DNA from 2 places in the Variovorax sp. GW531-E2 genome. Region 1 is predicted to be linked to the other one. Evidence: riboswitches for the same ligand, from Rfam matches in the RefSeq annotation. Region 1 holds a riboswitch; the other holds the start of a gene.
What was found. A riboswitch is a leader RNA that binds a small molecule or an ion and turns the genes downstream of it on or off. The one in region 1 is predicted to bind thiamine pyrophosphate.

Region 1 (10,961 bases):
CGAAGCCGCTGATCTCGGCCTGCGGCGCGGCGGCGCCGTCGTTCACGGTGACCTCGGGCAAGGCCTGCGACTGCGATTGCGCATGCGTGCCGCAGGCGCCGAAAGTGAGGAGGGCGGCGGCAAGCGCGCGCGAGAGCGGGGAGTGCGAGAAAAGTCGAGCGTTCATTCTGTGCGTTCAGGGGAACCGGGGGCGGCGTGCATTGCCGTCATCCATTGCGCGGCCGTGGCCTCGGGGTCGTCGGCGGCGACCAGCGCGCGCACCACGGCGACCGAGCCGACGCCGGTGGCGAGCACCTCGGGCAACCGCACGGCATCGACGCCGCCGATGCCCACCTGCGGGTAGCCGCGCAGCAGGCGCGCGTAGGCCGCGAGCCGCGCCACGCCCTGCGGCGCGGTCGCCATCTTCTTGAGCGTGGTCGGGTAGATGGCGCCCATCGCGATGTAGCTCGGGCTCACCGCGTCGGCACGCACCATCTCGGCATAGCCATGGGTGCTCACGCCGAGCCGCAGGCCCGAGGCGCGCAGCTGATGCAGTTCATCGGGCGACAGCGCGTCGAGGTCTTCCTGCCCGAGGTGGATGCCGTAGGCGCCGGCTGCGATGGCGACCTGCCAGTGGTCGTTGATGAAGAGCAGCGCACCCGTGCCGCGCACCGCATCGACGGCGGCCTGCACTTCGCGCGCGACGGCCTCGGCGTCGTCCGACTTGAAGCGCAGCTGCACCGTCGGCACGCCGGCGCGCGCCATGCGGCCGACCCATGCCGCATCGGGCAGCACGGCGTAGAGGCCGAGCCGTTCGGGGCAGGGCGGAAAGGCGTCGGCGCGCGCGGTCGGCGGAAACGGGCCCATGCCGAAATCGACCGGCGCATCGGGCCATGCCGACGCGTCGAACTGGCTGAGCCGTTCGGTCTGCGCGCGCCACGCATGGGCGAGGCATTCGGCGTCGATCTCGATGAAGCCGAGCGCGGTGCAGGCCTGTTTGGCGCCCCGATAGATGGCGTCGTCGGAGGTAAAGCGCGGCGCGCCGCTCACGGCCGTGGCCGTGGCGGCGCCGAAGCGCAGGCCGTGGGCCGCGACGATGGCTTGCGCCACGGCGCGGGCGTTGGTGGTGTCGATGGGGTTCATGGTGCGTGGTGCCAGAAGGGTGTGCCGAGCACGGGCGTGCTGGGTTGCGCGGCGTCCTGTGCGGCCATCGCGCCGGCGCGGTAGGCGGCGCGGCCGGCCTGCACCGCATCGGCGAACGCGCCGGCCATGGTGACTGGCTCCTGTGCGAGCGCGACGGCGGTGTTGAGCAGCACGCCGTCGTAGCCCCACTCCATCACCTGGCACGCATGCGAGGGCAGGCCGAGGCCCGCGTCGACCAGCATCGGCACCTGCAGCCTTTCGCGCAGCAGGCGCAGCGCATACGGGTTGACCGGCCCGCGCCCCGTGCCGATGGGCGCTGCCCAGGGCATCACGGCCTGGCAGCCGACATCGACGAGGCGCTGGCACAGCACCAGGTCTTCGGTGCAGTACGGCAGCACGTGGAAGCCGTCGCGGATCAGCTGCGACGCCGCATCGACGAGGTTCAGCGTGTCGGGCTGCAGCGTGTAGTCGTCGCCGATGAGCTCGAGCTTGATCCACGGCGTGTCGAACAGCTCGCGCGCCATCTGTGCGGTGGCGATCACCTCCTGCACGCTGTGGCAGCCGGCGGTGTTGGGCAGCACCGGCACGGCCAGTTTGCGCAGCAGCTCCCAGAAGCCGTTGCCGAGGTCGCTGTTGCCAGAGCCCTGGCTGGCGGTCTGACGGCGCAGCGAGGCGGTCAGCATCGCGGGTTGGGCGCGCTGTACGGCGGCTTCGAGCACGTCGGGCGACGGGTAGCGCGCGGTGCCCAGCAGCAGGCGGCTGTGGAAGGTCTGGCCGTAGAGGACCAGGGGATCGGGATTGGTCATGGTTGTCGTCTCCATCGTCTTGTCTCTGGTGCGTTCGTTCAGCCGCCGGTCACCGGGCGGATCACCTCGACGCGGTCGTCGGCGTGCAGCGGGTGCGTGGCATAGGCCGAGCGCGGCACGAACTCGCGGTTCACCGCCACCGCGAAAGGCGGCACGGCCTGCAGCACGGCCAGCGCGTCGGCAAGCAGCGCGCCCTCGGGCAGCGTGCAGGGCTTGTCGTTGATCAGGATGTTCATCGTCGATGTCGTTGTCGTCATGCGTCGGGCACGTCCATGCCGAAGCCGCGTGCGAGCGTGGAACGGCCGTGCGCCAGCAGTTCCATCGCCGCGTCGAGCAGGGCGGGCGCGATCATGAAGCCGTGGCGGTACAGGCCGTTGATCTGCAGCACGCGCGGCTGCGGCTGGCGAATGGCGGGAAGGTTGTCGGGCAGCGTGGGCCGGCATTGCGTCGCGATCTCGACGATGCGCGCCTCGGCAAAGCCGCTGTGCACTGCGTAGGCCGCGCTCAGCAGCTCGAGCGTGGAGCGCACGCTGGCGGGCGACAGGTCGTCCGACTCGATCTCGGTCGCGCCGATCACGAACAGGTGATCGGGCTTGGGCGCGATGTACAGCGGATAGCGCGGATGCACGAGGCGCGTGGGGCGCTGCAGCGTGACCTCGGGCGCATGCACGCGGATCACCTCGCCGCGCACACCGCGCAGTGCGTTCCATTGCGGCTTGGCGCCGAGGCCTCGGCAGTCGATCACCCAGTCGGGCTGGCCCGCCGTGCCGGGCGAAAAGTCGGAGGGCGCACGCGGCGATTGCCAGTGCAGAGTCACGCGCGCATCGGCTTCCAGAGTGGCGCGCAGCGACGCCAGCAGCGCACGGTTGTCGAGCTGGCCTTCGCCCGGCAGGTACAGGCCGCAGGCGAAGCGCGTGCCCAGCGAGGGCTCCAGCGCGGCGATGGCGGCGGGCGTGTCGAGTGCCTGCATCGGCGCCAGCTCGGGCACCTGCGCGCCGGTGCGCGCCAGCACGCCCGCGAGCCGCGTAGCCTCGGCGGCGTCCTGCCGATGCCACAGCACCAGCGTGCCTTCGCGCTGGAAGAACACGGGCTGCGCCAGCGGCGCCAGCAGCTCGGGCCAGCGCGACAGCGCGTGCTGGCCCATGCGCACGACCGACACCGGCGCCACGGCCGATTCGGCCAGCGGCGCGAGCATGGCGGCGGCGACGCGTGCGGCTGCGCCTTCGGCGTCGGGGCTGCCGGCTTCGTACAGGTCGATGCGGCAGCCGGCGCGCGCCAGCTCGACCGCGAGCAGCCGGCCCATCAGGCCCGCGCCGAGGATCGCCGCCGAGCCGAAAGGCAGGGGATGCGGTGCGCTCATGCGGCACCTCCGTCGGCTCGCCGATAATTTTCGACATGACCCAAGCACCCACCCAGCGCTACGCACGCGTGCTCTCCATCGCCGGCTCGGACAGCGGCGGCGGCGCCGGCATCCAGGCCGACCTCAAGACCTTCGCGGCCCTCGGCTGCTACGGCATGACGGCCATCACCGCGCTCACCGCGCAGAACACGGTGGGCGTCTCGGGCATCCACGGCGTGCCGCCCGACTTCCTCAAGGCGCAGATCCAGGCCGTGGTGGAAGACATCGGCGTCGACGCCGTCAAGCTCGGCATGCTGCACGCGCCCGAGGTGGTCGAGGTGGTGGCCTGGGCCATCGACCGCTACCAGCTGAAGAACGTGGTGCTCGACCCCGTGATGATCGCCACCAGCGGCGACCGCCTGATCGCGGCCGAGACCGTGCAGGTGCTGGTGCGCGAGCTGTTCCCGCGTGCCGTGGTGGTCACGCCCAACCTCGACGAAGCCGCCTTGCTGGTCGGCCACGCCATCGGCGGCATCGACGCGCTCGACGGCGCGGCCGACGAACTGCTCGCGCTCGGTGCCAAGGCCGTGCTGCTCAAGGGCGGCCACCTGCCGGGCGACGAGGTGGTCGACGTGCTGCTGGAGCGCAGCGGCGCGCGCAAGCGACTCGCGTCGCAACGCATCGCCAGCCGCAACCTGCACGGCACCGGCTGCACGCTCTCGTCGGCCATCGCCGCGCATCTGGCACTGGGCCTGGCGCTGCCCGACGCGGTCGAGCGCGCACGCGCGTACATCCTCGGCGCGATGCGCGCCGGTGCGGATGTGTTGGTCGGCGCGGGCCACGGTCCGCTCAACCACGGCTTTGCGCCAGTGCCGACCCACCGCGTGCCGCTGTCGGGCGGCTGAGCCAGGCCAGCACGAAGGTCGCCGCCAGCGTCGGCAACGCCGAGCCGAACTGCGGCGCCCATTTGGCGAGCGCGTGGTAGGCCGCGATGCCCGCGAGCCAGATCAGCGCCGCGCCCCAGTCGATGGTGCGCGTGCCGCTGGCCGACACGGCGTGGCCGCTGCCGAGCCGCCCGAGGATCACGCCGTACAGCGGCACGAACACCGAGCTCAGCAGCAGCAGGAAAGGTTCGAGCGTGTGCATCGGCAGCACCAGCGCGAGGCCGATGCACAGCACCGCCAGCAGCAGGCCCCAGCGCTTCACGCTCCAGCGCGGCAGCAGGCTGTGCGTGGACACCGAGCCCGAGTACACGTCGCCATAGGCGTTGTCGAGTTCGTCGATGAGGATCAGGCCCAGCGCCACCAGGCCGCCCTGCGCCAGCAGCAGCGCCATGACCAGGCTGGTGCCCGGTTCGGCCACGCTCACCACCATCACGCCCAGCGCATAGCACCAGATGTTGGCGAGCGCGTAGCCGATCCAGGTGCCGCTGAACGCGCTGCCCAGGCCGCCCCCCGCGCTGCGCTTGCCGTGGCGCGCGTAGTCGGCCACCAGCGGCAGCCACGACACCGGCATCGCGATCACGAGGTCGAGCGCGCTGAACATGCCCATGCTGCCGTTGCCCGGCCGTGCCCAGAAGGCGTCCAGGCCCTTGGCGTGCAACTGCGTGGCGAACTGCCAGCTGAGCCACAGCAGCGACAGCACCACCAGCGGCAGGCCGAAGCGGCTCACGAAGCGGCGCACCAGCTTCACCATCGAGCCCGCGAGCAGCGCCAGCAGCACCGCGCCCCACAACAGGGTGGTCAGCACGCCGCCCCAGGCCGTGCCCAGCGCGGCGCCGAAGGCCTGCTGCCCGATGGCCTGTGTGCCCTCGCGCATGATCACGAGTTCGAAGGTGGTCCAGCCCACCAGCTGCACGATGTTGAGCAGCACCGGCAGCCGCGCGAAGGCGCTGCCGTAGGTGGCGTGCATCAGTCCGGCGCTGGCCAGCCCGGTTTCGCAGCCCAGCCGCGCCGTCCAGGCCAGCAGCCCGGCGCCGAGCAGCGAGCCCAGCACGATCGCCAGCGTCGCGTCGCGCGTGCCCACGGCCGGCACCAGGTAGGCGCCGATCTGCATTACCAGCAGCCCGACGCCGAGGCTGAACCACAGCGAGGCGTGGTCGTGCCAGCCGAAGACGCGCCGGGCGGCGGGCAGGGGCGTGAGCGCTTCGTTGCCGGACGAAGCGGAACTGTCGTTGTCGTTGTGTGCCATCCGTTTGCTCCAGTGCAAAAGGTTTGGCAGGTGGGCGAGGCTCCAGTGGCGTGGCCGTCGCGCGAGACAACGCGACAGGCCACCGGACCAGCTTCCCTGCGCGAGGATTACCTCAGTCAGGTTCAAAGGGACTTTCTCAGCCACACCGGTCGAAACCGGTGCAGCACCCCTAGCGAAATGTCATTTTAGGCGCGTGTGTCGCAGACGCACCGAAAAGTTCCTGCGCACGGAAGAATCCGGCCACAGCGGGCCTTGCACCCGCCGCACCGATGGCGTGCCGGGGCCGAGGGCCTATTCCTCGTGCTTTCCCGCGCCTTCGGCGGAAAAATTCTCGACCACCGATTCGAGCCACCGGCCGACGATTGCCATCTCTTCGTCGCTGAAACCCTGGGTCAGCCGTGCGTTCAACGCGCCGAGCCCGGCCTTTGCACGCTGTCCCGCAAGCCGTCCTTCCTCGGTCTGGTACAGGCGGAATGCGCGCCCGTCGTTCGGGTCTTGCGCGCGGGTCAGGTAGCCGGCCTTTTCGAGCCGGGCGGCAAGGCCGGACATGGCCGGGGCACCGATGTTCAGTGCCTGCGCGACTTCTCCCGTCAGGGCGCCATCGTTGGCCGACAGGAAAAACATCGTGCCGGCCTGGGCTGCCGACAGCGCGGGCAGGGCGTCGCCGCGGGTTTCTTTCCAGCGCTGCACCGCCCGCTGGGCGACGTTCAGAAGAAACACCAGCCTGTATTTTTTTTGAGCTTTCATCGGATTCCTGTGGCCTGGGCGAAGGCGCGGCAGGTTACATCTTATCCGTATTTATTTCGCACGCGAAGCATATACTTCGCGTGCGAATTAAATGCCATCCCTCTCGCACGGTGCGAGAGGGCAACCAGGAGAACCTATGACCGAATACGTGACCGTCGAATCCACCCAGGGTGTCCTGACCCTCACGCTGGCCAGGCCGGAGAAGATGAACGCACTGACCAATGCCATGTATGGCCGTCTGGCCGATGCCATCGCAGGCGCCGAGAGCGACCCGTCCGTCCGGGCCATCGTGATGCGAGGCGAAGGTGGCATGTTCACCTCGGGCAACGACCTGGGCGAATTTGCTGCCGTGGCTGCCGGGAAGGCCGGCAACGAAGAGCGCCATGTCGCCCGCTTCCTGCGTGCGTTGGCGAGTTCAACGCGCCCGGTGATTGCGGCGGTCAACGGACGCGCAGTCGGCGTGGGGACCACCTTGCTGTTGCACTGCGACTTCGTCGTGCTGGCTGAGGATGCGCTGCTGTCCACGCCGTTCGTCAACCTGGCGCTGGTTCCCGAAGCGGCGTCGAGCCTGCTGCTGCCTGCCCGCATCGGCCACGTTCGTGCCTACGAGATGTTTGCGCTGGGCCTGCCGGTGTCCGCTGCACAGGCCTTGGCCTGGGGCATCGCGAACCGGGTCGTTCCTGTGTCGGACCTGCACGGCGAGGCGCAGAAGGTTGCCGAGCTGCTCGCCAGCCGTGCCGCGGGCTCGTTGAAGCTGACGAAGGGCCTGATGAAGCAGGGCGCGGCCGTTGCAGCCCAGATGGACCTCGAAGGCGCGCAGTTCGTGGAGCGCCTCCAGAGTCCCGAAGCGCGCGAAGCCTTCACGGCGTTCGCCGAGAAGCGGGCCCCTGACTTCTCAAAGACTGCGGCGTAACGGCAAGCGGGCCGGTCATCGTCCAGATGTCGACCGACCCGTGATGCGCCGGTCCGCGGGCCCACGGCCCGGGTGAGAATCTCCGCCACGAGGGCGCCTTCGAATGCCCTGGAGGCTCCCCGCACATGACAGACGACCGCAAGCACCCGGAACCACCGGCCTCATCGCCCGCACCCCACGCGCGGCTGCGGCGCTTCCGGGTCGACGTCGGCACGATCATCTGCGCGGTCGCGCTGCTGCAGTCGCTGCTGCTGGTGGCCTTCGGCTACTGGGGGGCGGAGAAGCTGGTGTCGAAGGTGGGCGAGTCGGCGCACAAGGTCAACCACGACCGGGTCGAGGACAACATCCTCGCCTTCCTGGCCAAGACCGAGGGCCTGGTGCGCGCCATCGCCCACACGCCCGACCTGCACCCGGCGGGCCACGATGGCGAGCAGACTGCCGAGCTGCTCTGGGCCGCGCTGGAACAGACACCCGAAATCGACAGCATCGGCGTGGGCAGCGACGACGGCCATTTCTTGATGGCCATGCGCCACCCCGTGTCGGTGGTGCGGCAGGTGCTGCGCGAAGGTCGCACCACCACCGAGACCTGGGAGTACAAGTCGCCGCCCGACAGCGACGACGACGAAGACCCGCGGCGGCGCTACGAGACCACGCGCATCGAGGCCTTCCGCAGCGAAGACGACCCGGTGCACCAGGACTGGTTCACGCAGGCCGAGAAGGCGCAGCGCGCCGTGTGGACCGCGCCCTTCGTGCTGCCCTCGATGAAGGAACTGGGCGTGAGCCACGCGCGGCCGAGCCGGCGGCAGGACGAGGAGGGCGTCACGCAGACGATGGTGGCGGTCGCCAGCGTGTCGCTGGGGCATCTCTCGAACCTCGTGCGCCTGTTCGGTGGCACGGGCCACGGCCACAGTGCCTTGCTGAGCGCCGACCACCACGTGATCGCACGCAGCGATCACCCGCATTCCGTGCGCGTGCTCGAAGACCCGGACGAGGGCGTGCTCGGTGCGCTGCACACCCACATGCTGGCCAACGGCAGCCGCGGCTGGACCGAGGACATGGCCTTTGCCCTCGTGCACGAGGGCATGCACTACCAGGTGCAGACCTCGCGCATTCCCGCCACCGACTGGCATCTGGTGAGCTGGGAGCCCGAAGAGGCGCTGCTGGGTGCACTGCATCGCAACGTGCTGTGGTCGCTGCTGCTGGTGCTGGCATTCCTGGCGATCGCGCTCTTCATTTCGCTGCGCCTGTCGAAGCTGGTGACCGCGCCAATCGAGAACCTCTCGCGCACGGCGCGGCGCATCGGGCGGCTCGAGCTCGACGACCTGCCGCGCGAGTCGAGCCGCGTGCTCGAGATCCAGCACCTGAACCAGGCGCTGGACGATTCCGCGCGCAGCCTGCAGGCCTTTCGCAAGTTCGTGCCGGTGGACGTGATCCGCCAGCTCATCGCCGAAGGGCACGCACTCGAACCCAACGGGTCGCCGCGTCGCATCACCGCGATGTTCACCGACGTGGAAGGATTCACGGCCATCGCGGAATCGATGCCGGCCGATCTGCTGATGCGGCAGCTGACCGACTACTTCAACCTCGCCACCCGCGTGTTCGCGCGCCACGGCGGCGTGATCGACAAGTTCATGGGCGACGGCATCATGGTGCTGTGGGGCGCGCCCACCGACCTGCCCGACGCGGAGTACCGCGCCTGCGCGGCCTCGCTCGAACTGCACGCCGAGATGACCGAGCTCAACCGCCGCTGGCAGGCCGAGGGCCTGCAGCCTTTTCGCACGCGCATCGGCATGCACACCGGCGTCGTGATCGCCGGGGTGCTCGGCTCGAGCGACCGGCTGTCGTACACCGCGCTGGGCGACGTGATCAACGCGGCCAGCCGCATCGAGGGCACCAACAAGCAGCTGGGCACGCGCACGCTGATGTCCGAGGCGACCTTCGAAGGGCTGGGCGGGCGCCTGGCCACGCGGCGCATCGAGGAGCAGGTCGAGCTGCGCGGGCGGCAGACGCAGATGGTGCTCTACGAGCTGCTAGAGGTCGAGCACCAACCTCGGTGAGCGGGCCCGCGAGCAGCAGGGCAGGAAGCAGTCGTTGGCCGCCTGCTCGGCCGGCGTCAGGTAGAGGTCGTGGTGCGCGACCTCGCCCGCGAGCACACGCGTGAGGCAGGTGCCGCAGACGCCCTGCGCGCACGAGACCGGGATCTCGATGCCTTCGGCGGCGAGCGCGTCCAGCACCGTCATCGTCGTGGGGATGTGGACGACGCGGCGCGAGCGGTGCAGTTCGACCTCGAAGCTGCCCTGTCCATCGGCTGGCGGTGCGGCGCCCGAGAACGACTCGAAGTGCACCTGCGTGTCCGCCCAATGCAGGGCGCGTGCGGTCGTGCGCACGGCCTCGAGAAAGCCCGAGGGGCCGCAGACATAGACGTGTCGGCCCGGAGTCGGACAGCCGAGGGTCGCCGCGAGGTCGATGTGCTGTGCGGGCGGGCCGTCGTCGTGGTGAAAGAACACCTTGTCTGTGAACGTGCTGTCTTCGAGCCGCCGCCGGTAGGGCGCGCGCGCCGCCGAGCGGCTGCAGCAGTGCAGCGCGAAGTCGGCCCCCAGCGCGGCCAGCCGCTGCGCCATCGACAGCAGCGGCGTCACGCCGATGCCGCCGGCCAGCAGCAGGCTGTGCGTTGCGCTTTCGTCGAGCGCGAAGAGGTTGCGAGGCGGGCTGATCTGCAACACCGAGCCCTCATGGACGGCGTCGTGCATCGCCCGCGAGCCGCCGCGCGAGGCGGCGTCGCGCAGCACGCCGATTTCGTAGTGCCCCTCGTCGCCAGGGGCCGATGCGTTGCACAGCGAATACTGGCGCACGAGCCCGCCGGGCAGTGCGACGTCGATGTGCGCGCCCGCCGTGAAGGCCGGCAAGCGCTCGCCATCGACGGGTACCAGCCTGAAGCCGGCCACGCCTTCGGCCTCGACCGTCTTGCGCGCCACCCGCACCGCGATGCCTGCACCGCTCGACACGCCATTCATTCCTTGGGCATGAGGAAGTTGCCGGCCTCGAACTGCACGGGCGGGGCCGCGGGGTCGAAGCTCACGCCGGCCGGGTCGCGGCCTTCGCGTAGCGCGTCGAGCTGGCGTTGCAGCAGTCGGCGCAGCATCACGATGCCGCGGTCGGACGAGGCCAGGTGCTCTTCCGAATGCGCCGTGATGGCGCCCTGGCTCACCTGCGCCTCGTAGTCGCCGGGGAAGGCGCGGTGCTCGGCCTCGCTCAACTCTTCCCACAGCTTGCCGTTCAGGCGCGAGCGCACGCGGGCAAGGTCGCCGGGGTTTTTCACCCGGCCGACGGTGTAGATGCGAAAGCTGTGGTCGTCGATCGGCAGCACCCAGCCGATCGACTCGACGCGCCCGTAGGCGGCCACGCGCGGGTTGGGCACCACGCGCAGCGTCGGCAGCACGGGGCCGGCCACGCGGCGGAAGGTGCTGCCGTCCTCGAGCGTGCGGATCGAGGTGATCGTCACTCCGGTCTCGGTGCTCTCGAAGCTCACGTCGGGCATCTGACCCATGAGCGCCACGAACTGCGTGCCGCTGAAGCTGCCGTGCAGCACGGGCACGTGGAAGGGGTCGGCCACGTTCTCGTAGTGCTGTAGCCAGTTACACGGAATGACCTGCGGCCCGCCGCCGCCGATGCTGTTGCCGTCGGCTTCCAGGGTCTCGCCGTCGTCCATGGTTTCGAGGCAGTCGTAGCGTGGCAGCACGGGCTTCTTCTCGGCCGGGCCAAGGTACGCCCAGACCAGGCCGTATTGCTCCTGCACCGGGTACCAGGGCTGGCGCACGCGGCCGCGGCTGCGCGCACCGCCATC
Region 2 (10,961 bases), on a different contig from region 1:
GACGTGGCCGTGGCCTACGCCAAGGAACGCCAGGCCTTCGGCGCCGCCATCTTCGACCAGCAGGCCGTGGGCTTTCGCCTGGCCGAATGCGCCACGCAGATCGAAGCCGCGCGCCAGCTCATCTGGCACGCCGCCAGCCTGCGCGACGCCGGCCGGCCCTGCCTGAAAGAAGCTGCCATGGCCAAGCTCTTCGCCAGCGAGATGGCCGAGCGCGTGTGCAGCGCCGCCATCCAGACCCTGGGCGGCTACGGCTACGTGAACGACTTTCCGCTGGAGCGCATCTACCGCGACGTGCGCGTGTGCCAGATCTACGAAGGCACGTCGGACATCCAGAAGCTGCTGATTCAACGCGCGCTGGCGTGATTGCTTGATCACGTGAGCTGACGCCGCGGCCGACCCTGGGGCTCGATCGCCGCGGCACTCGCGCTCGTGGCGCTGGCCGCCTGGAGCGTCGTCATCGAGCCGCGCTGGGTGGCCGCGCGAGTCGAGCCCTTGGGCTCGGCGCAGTGGCAGCCGCCGGCAGGTCTGAAGGTCGCCGTGGCCAGCGACTGGCACCTCAGCACGCGCTCGCTGTGGCGCGTGACCAGCGCCGACCGCGCCGCGGCCATCGTCGACCAGATCAACGCGGCGCAGCCCGACGTGATCCTGCTGCCCGGCGACTTTCTTGCGGGCTCCGGCGACGACGAAGACTTTTCCATCGAAGCCATGGCTGCCGTGCTCGGTCGCCTGAAGGCGCCGCAGGGCGTGTACGCGGTGCTCGGCAACCACGACTGGTGGCACGACGGCGAACGCACCGCCAAGGCCCTGTCCACGCAGGGCATTCGCGTGCTGGAGAACGCCGCGGTGCGCCTGCCCGGTCACGACCTCTGGGTGGTCGGCATCGGCGACGACTCCACCGGCCATTCGCAGCCCGACAAGGCCCTGGCCGGCGTGCCACCCGGCGCCGCCACGCTGGTCATGATGCACGACCCCTTCAGCTTCGCCGGCATGCCGCGCACGCAGGGGCTCGTGGTGGCGGGGCACACGCACGGTGGGTAGATCAGCGTGCCGGGCTATGGCGCACTCGTGGTGCCTGGGCGCGCGCCGCGTGAATGGGCCTATGGCTGGATCGCGCACAAGGACCACAGGCGCATGTACGTGACCAGCGGGCTTGGCGTGAGCATCTTGCCGGTGCGGTTCAACATGCGGCCTGAGTGGGTGATGTTTCGGTAGGGTGGTGCGTGGTGGTCGCGGGCGCTTGACGGGCGTCGTGGTGACCGCGAACATTGCCGTCGCCTCGTGATGAGCGGGGTCGGGATTGGCGTCCCGCTGACATCCTGCGTAGCAATCCTTGGAGGCCTATGGCCAATGCTTCAAGCGCAGTCACCGACGCCGGTTGTTCCTGTGCGTCTTCCCGTTCCGCCACTCAATTCACACCCTTCGAATGGGTGCAAGGCGAACGGCTCCCGCCTTCACTGCAAAGCCACGCGGCGTTTCTCAACGAGGCGCGCGATGTGGTGCAGGGCGCGCAGACGTTGGTTCAGTTGCTCGAATGGGATGAGGACCGGCGCGACGCCGCTTCTTCTGATGCAGATGCAGATGCAGATGCAGCTCCGCTTCTCGATGCATGCCAGCGGAGTTCGCTGCAGCGGTTTCTTGCGGTATCGCTGGGACTGCTTCATGCTCGGATTGAAGCGCAGTGCGAGGTGTTGACCGAGTAGGGGGACGACGCGGAGGCGTTCTTCTCGTTTCGGAAGACATGAGCCTGTGGCATTCTTCGAATGCCTGACGCATGAAAACTCCGCACGTGGGGGCTCATGACATAAGAGCGGTTGCTGCAAGACCCGCAAGTCCTTTGAGTGTGTCGAACGCGATTCCTACCCCGCGCTCCTTGCTAACTTCCTTGATCTTGTCCCACATTCTCTTCTCGCGGATCGTGTCGAGCAGGTCCGCTCCTGGCATCGTCAGCTCGGGGCTTTTCAAGTAGTGCCCCTCGCTGAGCGTCTGGTACTTGATGCCCTTCAAGTAGCCCATTTCTTCAAGCATCAACGCATGCCGCGCTCGATCCGCTTCCGGGTCTTCGCTGTTGTATGGCTGGAAGAAAACGAACTCGTCAGTCTGCTTCACGTTGAGCGCTTCAACTTCGAGAAGCACCGACCGCATGGTGTCCCAATCTCTTTTCATTCGAGCCGCCCTTTAAGGTACTTGCCTTCACCACCCTTCAGCTCACTTCTGTCGATGAGCTTGCCTTGAAACTGGAAATCACGATCGATGCGAACGACGAGCAACTGCTCAAAGTTTCCTTGGCTCTTGACGACGACGTGGTCGTTGGTTTTCTCGGGCGAGATGGTTTTCACCTCGACAAGCTTCCCGGCAATCGTGCCGTCAGAGCCGGGTGAGTGGGTTGCATGGCGGCGAAGCCCAAACTTGATCTCCGCATAGATTTCGCCAAGCTCGCCCCAGACTTGTAGGTATCGGCCTGTGTTTTGGAAGTGGCGCGCAGCGCAGTCAACCAAGTCTTGGAAAATCTCTATTTGCTCTGGCACGCTGAAAGGGAAGCCCTCTCTGCTCTGGAAGGGCTTGACGGAATGGGCGTCGTCTTCCGGCTCATCTTCGAGTTGATCGTTGATCCACTCCTTGTCGATGTACTTCCACTCCCAAGGCGCGACGCCACAGGCAGCAGCGTCGGCTATGTCTTCTGCGCTGTAGCCGCGCTCGTTCATCTCGTAAAGAAATTCCCAGTCACTCATGTGTTTCCTCCATCCTCGATTGCTAGATGATCCGGGCAAGCTCCATCTGTTCTTAGAACGGCGCGTATGTCGCCAAGGAAAAATTGTAGGTATTGCTGAAAGCAGAGGAGCCTCCACCTAGCCAGATTCGGGACATTTGTCCCTTGGCGCATCCCTGCTGATCGTGCATTCTGCGCAGCATGACGTCGATCGAGCACATCATTACTCGCGCTATTAGCCCCTCCAGTGTGCGGCCGAATGGGCGGCTCACGTCCCCTCGAAGCTACGGCGTGTATCGCATCCCCACTTCGGCCGACTCCAAAAGCAGCTTTCGGTTCGGAAACCACCCGGTCCGCCAGCGGGAGCTCGAGCGCGAATTTGGCTCCTGCAAGCTCGAATACCTGTTTGCCGAACGCGCCGATGCCAAGGCCGTCGCACAGCATCAGGCAGGGGAATGATCCACTGTTGCCCCTTGTGGTCGGGGCACACGCATCAGTAGCCGCGGTTCATGAGGATCTGCTGGATCTCATCCACTGCGTGCGCCTGTTGTTTGGCCGACTTTCGCTGTTGTGCACCGAGCTTAGGGTGTTCGCGAACCAGGAGTTCGTGACGAAGGACCGCAACTGGCCGTTAGGCGCCAAAGTGGCTCTTCGCATAGGTCCAGGCCTGAGCGCCTTGCAATCTTGCTTGGGCATCAGTCAGCTTGAAAAGGAGCGGCTCAAAAATCCGCCGCGGACGGCCGTCGAAGTGATCGACAAGGAGCCCGGCCACTTGGTGGTTGGCCTCGTTGAGCTGCCGAGTCCCTTCGATATTGTTGTCGTAGCAAAGTACCCGTTGACCGATCGTCAGACCGTGCGCAAGCAGCGCCATGAAACGGGCGAAGTCACCGTCGGATAGGGCCGCAATCCAGAGCGACTCTGAGCTATATGCTGAGTTCATTTGATTGGGCATTGCAAGGTCTGATCGAGGCCGGCTGCGGTCAGAAGAACCTATTGCGCGTGAACTCTGAATCCCAAGTAGAGAAAAAACGCCACAACCGCCCCGACGATGGCAAGCCCAACCGACCACGGAATGTCCATGTCACTGCTGCGCTCGCGACGCGAGACGCCATCCATACGGGTCAGCATCGTGCGTCGCTGGTCCGGCGTGTTGATGAGGAGCTTGACGACGCCTGCAATGCCGCAAAGGGCAACAGCGCCCCCGATGATCATCCATCCCCACACTTCCATATTGAACGTGGTGGGAAATGCACCATCGGCGCTTGCGACAAAGGGGTCGCGTCCCCTTCGCGTGACAACGATTTGTCCGGCGCGCCATGCGTTGAATCCGTGCAGAAAGGCAAAGACGCCCAAGGAGAGGGTCGCAGCGAGCAGGAAGAACAGCTTGAGGAATCGCAAAAGCATGCTTTGGTGTTCAGCTTGAAGGAACGAAACGCCGGACGACTTTAGCGGCACAAGCCATTGGCGCAAGAGGCCCCGGCGCCTCTAGCCCTGGCAGATCCTCGCAAAGCGGGCATGCCCGGAAGCCCCCTTCAGCCCCCGCCGCGCCAAGTGTTCCAATAGAGCCCTTCATGAGCGCCACCGACCCCACTCCCGGCCCCTGCCCCTGCGGCCGCACCGACCGTCGCGACAAGCCCATTGGCTACGCCCTGTGCTGTGGGCGCTACCTCGACGATTTCGAGAACACGCCGGCGCCCGACGCCGAATCGCTGATGCGTTCGCGCTATTCGGCCTTCGTGCTGGCGCGTGCCGACTACCTGCTCGCCACCTGGCATGCGTCGAAGCGGCCGGCGTCGGTCGAGTTCGAGCCGGGCGTGAAATGGCTGGGGCTGGACATTCGCTCGCGCTCGGTGCTCGACGCCGACCACGCCGAGGTCGAGTTCGTCGCCCGCCAGCGAGGCGCGACGGGCGTGGCGTTCCGCCTGCACGAGCGCAGCCGCTTCGTGCGCGAGGACGAGCGCTGGTATTACGTCGACGGCGACCTGCACCAGCCCCCGGGTTGACGGCGGCGGGCTTCGGCCCGCACAATCGGCCCCGCTCCGGGGTGCACGCATGTGGCGTGCTGAGATGGCAAAGCTGCCGACCCGCGAACTTGATCCGGGTCATACCGGCGTAAGAAGAGCTGCACTCCCTGACTTCGGTCCGTCACTCCCTTTTCTGGTGGCGGGCCTCCCGAGGTCCACTGAGCGATTGCGGAGCACCCTTTCCCTCAACAAGGAGTGCCTCCCGATGAATGCCCCCGACAAATTCACCTCGCTGCTGTCGCTGACGCGCGAACCCTTTCCCGCCTCGCACAAGTGCGTCATTCCGGGCAGCCGGCCCGACCTGTTCGTGCCCGTGCGCGACGTGGCGCTGACCAACGGTGAAACCGTCTCCCTGTACGACACCTCGGGCCCCTACACCGACCCGAAGGTCGAGATCGACGTGCGCCGCGGCCTGCCCGACGTGCGCAGCGCCTGGGTCATCGAGCGCGGCGACACCGAAAGCTACGAAGGCCGCACGCACCACGCGCTGGACGACGGCGCCAAGAACGAAGACCGCGACGCGCAGCGCCTGGCCGAGCTGCGCGCCGGTGCCTCGGCGCTGCAGCGCACGCCGCGCCGCGCGAAGTCGGGCGCCAACGTCACGCAGATGCACTACGCGCGCCGCGGCATCGTCACGCCCGAGATGGAGTACGTGGCCCTGCGCGAGAACGGCAAGCGCGAGTGGATGGCCGAGTACCTGGCCAACGAGGAGCGCGCCAAGCGCGTGGCGGGCAACCCGATGGGCGCGAGCATTCCGCGCATCATCACGCCCGAGTTCGTGCGCGACGAGGTGGCCCGCGGCCGCGCGATCATTCCCGCGAACATCAACCACCCCGAGGTCGAGCCGATGGCCATCGGGCGCAACTTCAAGGTGAAGATCAACGCCAACATCGGCAACTCGGCCGTCACCTCGAGCATCGAGGAAGAGGTCGAGAAGCTGGTGTGGGCCATCCGCTGGGGCGCCGACAACGTCATGGACCTGTCGACCGGCAAGAACATCCACACCACGCGCGACTGGATCGTGCGCAACTCGCCGGTGCCCATCGGCACGGTGCCGATCTACCAGGCGCTCGAAAAGGTGGGCGGCGTGGCCGAAGACCTCACCTGGGAAATCTACCGCGACACGCTCATCGAGCAGGCGGAGCAGGGCGTCGACTACTTCACCATCCACGCGGGCCTGCGCCTGCCGTTCATCCACCTCACGGCCGACCGCATGACGGGCATCGTGTCGCGCGGCGGCTCGATCATGGCCAAGTGGTGCATCGCGCACCACAAGGAGAGCTTCCTCTACACGCACTTCGAGGACATCTGCGACATCATGAAGGCCTACGACGTGAGCTTCTCGCTCGGCGACGGCCTGCGTCCCGGCAGCGGTGCGGATGCGAACGACGAGGCCCAGTTCGCCGAGCTGCGCACGCTGGGCGAGCTCACGCAGATCGCCTGGAGGCACGACGTGCAGACCATGATCGAAGGCCCGGGCCACGTGCCGATGCACATGATCCAGGCCAACATGGACGAGCAGATCAAGCACTGCCACGAAGCGCCGTTCTACACGCTCGGCCCGCTGACCATCGACATCGCACCGGGCTACGACCACATCTCCAGCGCCATCGGCGCCGCGATGATCGGCTGGGCCGGCACGGCCATGCTCTGCTACGTGACGCCCAAGGAGCACCTGGGCCTGCCCGACCGCGACGACGTGAAGCAGGGGATCATTGCCTACAAGATCGCCGCGCACGCGGCCGACGTGGCCAAGGGCCACCCGGGCGCGCGCTCGCGCGACGACGCGCTGAGCAAGGCGCGCTTCGAGTTCCGTTGGCAAGACCAGTTCAACCTGGGCCTGGACCCCGACACGGCGCGCGAATTCCACGACGAGACGCTGCCGAAAGATTCGAGCAAGGTGGCGCATTTCTGCTCGATGTGCGGCCCCAAGTTCTGCTCGATGAAGATCACGCAGGAGGTGCGTGAGTACGCGGCCAAGAAGGGCGTGGCCGAGGCGGCTGCCATGGCCGAGGGCATGGAAGAGAAGTCGAAAGAATTCATGGCCGGCGGCGGCGAGATCTACATCCCCATCCGCCCCGTCGCCTGAGGCCGTGAATGACCCGATAGCCTGAGTCTGCCCGTGCGGAAAGGGGGCGTTGCTACCATGGGGCCAGACCTCTGAACTCCAGCCTCGCAATGACCCCTTTCCCCTTTTCCGCCGTTCTCTTCGATTGCGACGGCGTGCTCGTCGATTCCGAACCCATCACCAACCGCGTGCTTGCCGACATGCTCGGCGAGCTCGGCTGGCAGCTCACGGCCGAGGAATCGATGAACATCTTCACCGGCAAGGCCGTGAAGGACGAAACGGCGCTCATCGAGGCCAAGACGGGCTTCAAGATCACCGACGACTGGCTGCGCGGCTTCCGCGCCCGTCGCAACGAGGCGCTGGACCGCGACCTCGTCGCCATTCCCCATGCGCCCGCCGCCATCCGCGAGATCCACGCGCGGCTCAAGGGTCGCATCGCCTGCGCCTCGGGCGCCGACCGCCACAAGGTCGAGCTGCAACTGGCCAAGGTCGGCCTGCTCGACTGCTTCGAGGGCCGCATCTTCAGCGGCCACGAGATGCCGCGCTCCAAGCCGCATCCCGACGTGTACCTGGCTGCGGCGGAAGCGCTCGGTGTCGATCCGACGCGCTGCGCGGTGGTCGAAGACACGGTCACCGGCGCAATGGCCGGTGTGGCCGCGGGCGCCACGGTGTTCGGCTACAGCACGGGCGAGTCGGGCCACAGCGGACCGGGCGCGCTGCGTGCCGCGGGTGCCGTGGCCGTGTTCAGCGACATGACCGAGCTGCCCGCATTGCTGGCCGGCTACGGCCTGCAGACGGCCTGAGTTTCTGGTGCAATGACGCCCGTCAGCGTGTGGCGCGCCCGTCGCCTGCATGCGCTCCTTCCCACGAATTCGCAAGGACCCTGCCCATGACCTCCGAGTACCAGACCGAGCAACCCGACCGCAGCGAGATCGACGCGCTCCAGGGCCCGGCCGTGGTGGAGTTCGGCACCAACTGGTGCGGCATCTGCAAGGCCGCGCAGCCGAACATTGCCGAGGCCTTTGCCAAGTACCCGAACGTGCGCCGCATCAAGGTGGAAGACGGCAGCGGCCGTCCGCTGGGCCGCTCGTTCAACGTGCGGCTGTGGCCCACGCTGGTGTTCATGCGCGACGGGCAACAGGTCGCGAAGCTGGTGCGGCCGGAAGACAGCCAGTCGATCGCCGATGCGCTGGCGTTGATCGATTCGCCGGCCTGAGTTTCGTTCGTTGTCCAGGGCGACGCTCCCGCCGACGGGGAGCCTTGCTCCGCGAATGTCCCCCGGCCTGCGGCCTCCTCCTTGATTTCGCCGCGCAAGGCACCCCATCGACGTGAGCGTGGGGCAGTGCGGTTGTTGATCGGCCGCACACCGGCGCTGCTTCCCGTGCGCAGGACACTGGGTGCTTCCCGCAGCGAAATCAAGGAGGAGGGCGAAGCCCGGGGGACATTCGCGGAGGGAAGTACCCGGTGGCCTGGGCACGCGCCCTGAACAAGCGCGCTACAACCCCAGCTGCCGAAAATCCCGGGGCGCGTGCCCCGTCCACTGCAGGAACGCACGCGAGAAACTCTTCTCGTTGCGGAACCCCACCGCCAGCGCCACCTGCTTGATCGGCCGCGTGGTCCGGCGCAGCTGCTCCACTGCCAGCTCGTGCCGCACCTCGTTCTTCAGCACCTGCAGCGAGGTGCCTTCCTCATGCAGCTGCCGGTGCAAGGTGCGCCCCGACACATTCAGCAGCCCCGCCAGCGCCTCGGCCGTGGTCGCCTCGCCAGCGCGCGCGCGCAGCAGTTCGCGCACGCGCTGGCCCAGCAGGCGGTCGCGGCGGTACTGCAGCACCGTGAGCGGCAGGGCGCGCTTGAGCATGGTGCGCAGCGCGCGCTCGTCGCGCAGCAGCGGCAGCGCGAGGTAGCGCTCGTCGAAGCTGATGCTGGCCTGCGGCGCGTCGAAGTGCACGTCGGGCGTGAACATCAGCGGGTAGGCGTCGCGGTGCGGCGGCGCCGCGAACGGAAAGGTGGCCTGGCGCAGCGAGATGCGCGAGTCGATGGCCCAGCACACGTAGCCGTGCATGAAGCGCAGGCTGGTCACCAGGCAGAACTCGCGGAACGCGGGGTCGAGCGGGCGGTTCTCGGTGATGCGCAGCGTGGCGACGCCGCCCGCCACCTCCAGCGCGAGCGTGATGTCCTCGGTCAGCAGGCGGTGGTGGCGGCACCAGCGTTTCATGGCCACGCCCAGGTCGGGCGAGGTGAGCGAGGCGCGGCACAGCATGCCGTAGCTGCCCCAGGGCAGGCGGCGCGAGAACCAGCCCAGCGCCTCGTCGTCCAGCTCCTGCATCGCGTGGCCCGACAGCGCCTCGAACTGCGCGGCCGTCACCCGCGCGCCCGGGCGGGCCAGTTCGCGCGGCGCGATCTGTGCCGCCTGCAGGGCCTGCGCGGGGTCCTTGCCGTAGCGGGCATACCCTTGCACGATGGCTCGCACGAAGGCCATCGGCGTGACGGCGCGGGCGGGTCGCAGGAAGGCGGGGGACGACGTGGTGGAGGGCATCGGTCGTGGCGCAATTTGCAACCATTGTGGCGCCAATTGCGGCGCCACGAGGCGTAAGCTGCGTTTTTTCAAGCGCCATCCGCGCGGGCAGCCCTGCGCGCCGACCCCTTCAGAGGAGACAAGACTCATGCACGATTTCGGCCTCAACTTCGACCTGGGCGACGACATCGACGCGCTGCGCAGCGCGATCCAGGACTTCGCCGCCAACGAAATCGCGCCCCGCGCCGCCGAGATCGACCGCGACAACCTGTTCCCCCACGACCTGTGGCAAAAGCTCGGCGAGCTGGGCCTGCACGGCATGACGGTGAAGGAAGAATTCGGCGGCACCGAGCTGGGCTACCTGGCCCACATCGTGGCCATGGAAGAAGTCTCGCGCGCCTCGGCCTCGGTGGGCCTGTCGTACGGCGCGCACTCCAACCTGTGCGTGAACCAGATCCACCGCAACGGCAGCGAAGCGCAGAAGAAGAAATACCTGCCCAAGCTGGTGAGCGGCGAGCACGTGGGCGCGCTGGCCATGAGCGAGCCCAACGCCGGCTCCGACGTGGTGAGCATGAAGCTCAAGGCCGACAAGAAGGACGGCTACTACGTGCTCAACGGCGGCAAGATGTGGATCACCAACGGCGGCGACGCCGACACGCTGGTCATCTACGCCAAGACCGAACCCGAAATGGGCGCGCGCGGCATGACGGCCTTCATCGTCGAGAAGAACTTCAAGGGCTTTTCGGCAGGCACCAAGCTCGACAAGCTCGGCATGCGCGGCTCCAACACCTTCCCGCTGTTCTTCGACAACTGCGAAGTGCCCGAAGAGAACGTGCTCGGCGGCGAAGGCATGGGCGCCAAGGTGCTGATGAGCGGCCTGGACTACGAGCGCGCCGTGCTCTCGGGCGGTCCGCTGGGCATCATGGCCGCCTGCATGGACGCCGTGATCCCCTACATCCACGAGCGCCAGCAGTTCGGCCAGAGCATCGGCGAGTTCCAGCTGATGCAGGGCAAGATCGCCGACATGTACTCGACCTGGCAGGCCACCCGCGCCTACGTGTACGCCGTGGGCAAGGCCTGCGACCGCAACGACCATGCGCGCACCTTCCGCAAGGACGCGGCCGGCGCCATCCTGTACTCGGCCGAGAAGGCGACCTGGATGGCTGGCGAGGCGATCCAGACGCTGGGCGGCGTGGGCTACACCAAGGACTTCCCGGTCGAGCGGCTGTGGCGCGACGCCAAGCTGTACGAGATCGGCGCGGGCACGAGCGAAGTGCGGCGCATGCTGATCGGTCGCGAGCTGTTCTCCGAAACGGCATAAGCCGCGCTGCACACCTTCACCCCACCCTCTCCCCGCAGGGAGAGGGCGCCAGACAAGGAGACAAGACGATGCCACTGACGCAGAGCCTGGCCCAAGGCGCCACGGACGTCCCCCTCATCGAGCAAGCCATCGGCGACTTCTTCAACGACATGGTCGAGAAGCAGCCTGAACGCGAAGCCCTCGTCAGCCGCCACGAAGGCCAGCGCTTCACCTACCGCGAACTGCAGGCCGCATCGAACAAGCTGGCCAGCGCGCTGCTGAGCCTGGGGCTCGTGCCCGGCGACCGCGTGGGCATCTGGTCGCACAACAACGTGCCCTGGGTGCTG

Region 2: it holds a riboswitch for thiamine pyrophosphate, as region 1 does, so the genes downstream of both, thiC (phosphomethylpyrimidine synthase ThiC) here and AC07XP_RS07290 (purine-cytosine permease family protein) in region 1, are expected to answer to the same signal.

Annotation. Positions count from the first base shown of each region.
Region 1 is NZ_JBWKXQ010000007.1:144,385-155,345, forward strand. Features, by position in the region: gene AC07XP_RS07260 (TonB-dependent siderophore receptor) at 1-166, opposite strand, end outside; gene thiE (thiamine phosphate synthase) at 163-1,122, opposite strand; gene AC07XP_RS07270 (thiazole synthase) at 1,119-1,928, opposite strand; gene thiS (sulfur carrier protein ThiS) at 1,967-2,164, opposite strand; gene AC07XP_RS07280 (FAD-dependent oxidoreductase) at 2,182-3,288, opposite strand; gene thiD (bifunctional hydroxymethylpyrimidine kinase/phosphomethylpyrimidine kinase) at 3,324-4,172, shown strand; gene AC07XP_RS07290 (purine-cytosine permease family protein) at 4,117-5,457, opposite strand; TPP riboswitch at 5,534-5,638, opposite strand; gene AC07XP_RS07295 (MarR family winged helix-turn-helix transcriptional regulator) at 5,749-6,204, opposite strand; gene AC07XP_RS07300 (enoyl-CoA hydratase) at 6,341-7,117, shown strand; gene AC07XP_RS07305 (adenylate/guanylate cyclase domain-containing protein) at 7,243-9,174, shown strand; gene AC07XP_RS07310 (PDR/VanB family oxidoreductase) at 9,148-10,122, opposite strand; gene AC07XP_RS07315 (Rieske 2Fe-2S domain-containing protein) at 10,128-10,961, opposite strand, start outside.
Region 2 is NZ_JBWKXQ010000025.1:60,473-71,433, reverse strand. Features, by position in the region: gene AC07XP_RS16380 (acyl-CoA dehydrogenase family protein) at 1-363, shown strand, start outside; gene AC07XP_RS16375 (metallophosphoesterase) at 430-1,038, shown strand; gene AC07XP_RS16370 (hypothetical protein) at 1,341-1,700, shown strand; gene AC07XP_RS16365 (DUF2513 domain-containing protein) at 1,795-2,163, opposite strand; gene AC07XP_RS16360 (DUF6998 domain-containing protein) at 2,160-2,729, opposite strand; gene AC07XP_RS16355 (hypothetical protein) at 2,909-3,166, shown strand; gene AC07XP_RS16350 (hypothetical protein) at 3,174-3,605, shown strand; gene AC07XP_RS16345 (hypothetical protein) at 3,698-4,111, opposite strand; gene AC07XP_RS16340 (YchJ family protein) at 4,279-4,710, shown strand; TPP riboswitch at 4,738-4,843, shown strand; gene thiC (phosphomethylpyrimidine synthase ThiC) at 4,937-6,820, shown strand; gene AC07XP_RS16330 (HAD family hydrolase) at 6,910-7,602, shown strand; gene AC07XP_RS16325 (thioredoxin family protein) at 7,689-8,015, shown strand; gene AC07XP_RS16320 (AraC family transcriptional regulator) at 8,295-9,335, opposite strand; gene AC07XP_RS16315 (isovaleryl-CoA dehydrogenase) at 9,463-10,635, shown strand; gene AC07XP_RS16310 (AMP-binding protein) at 10,704-10,961, shown strand, end outside.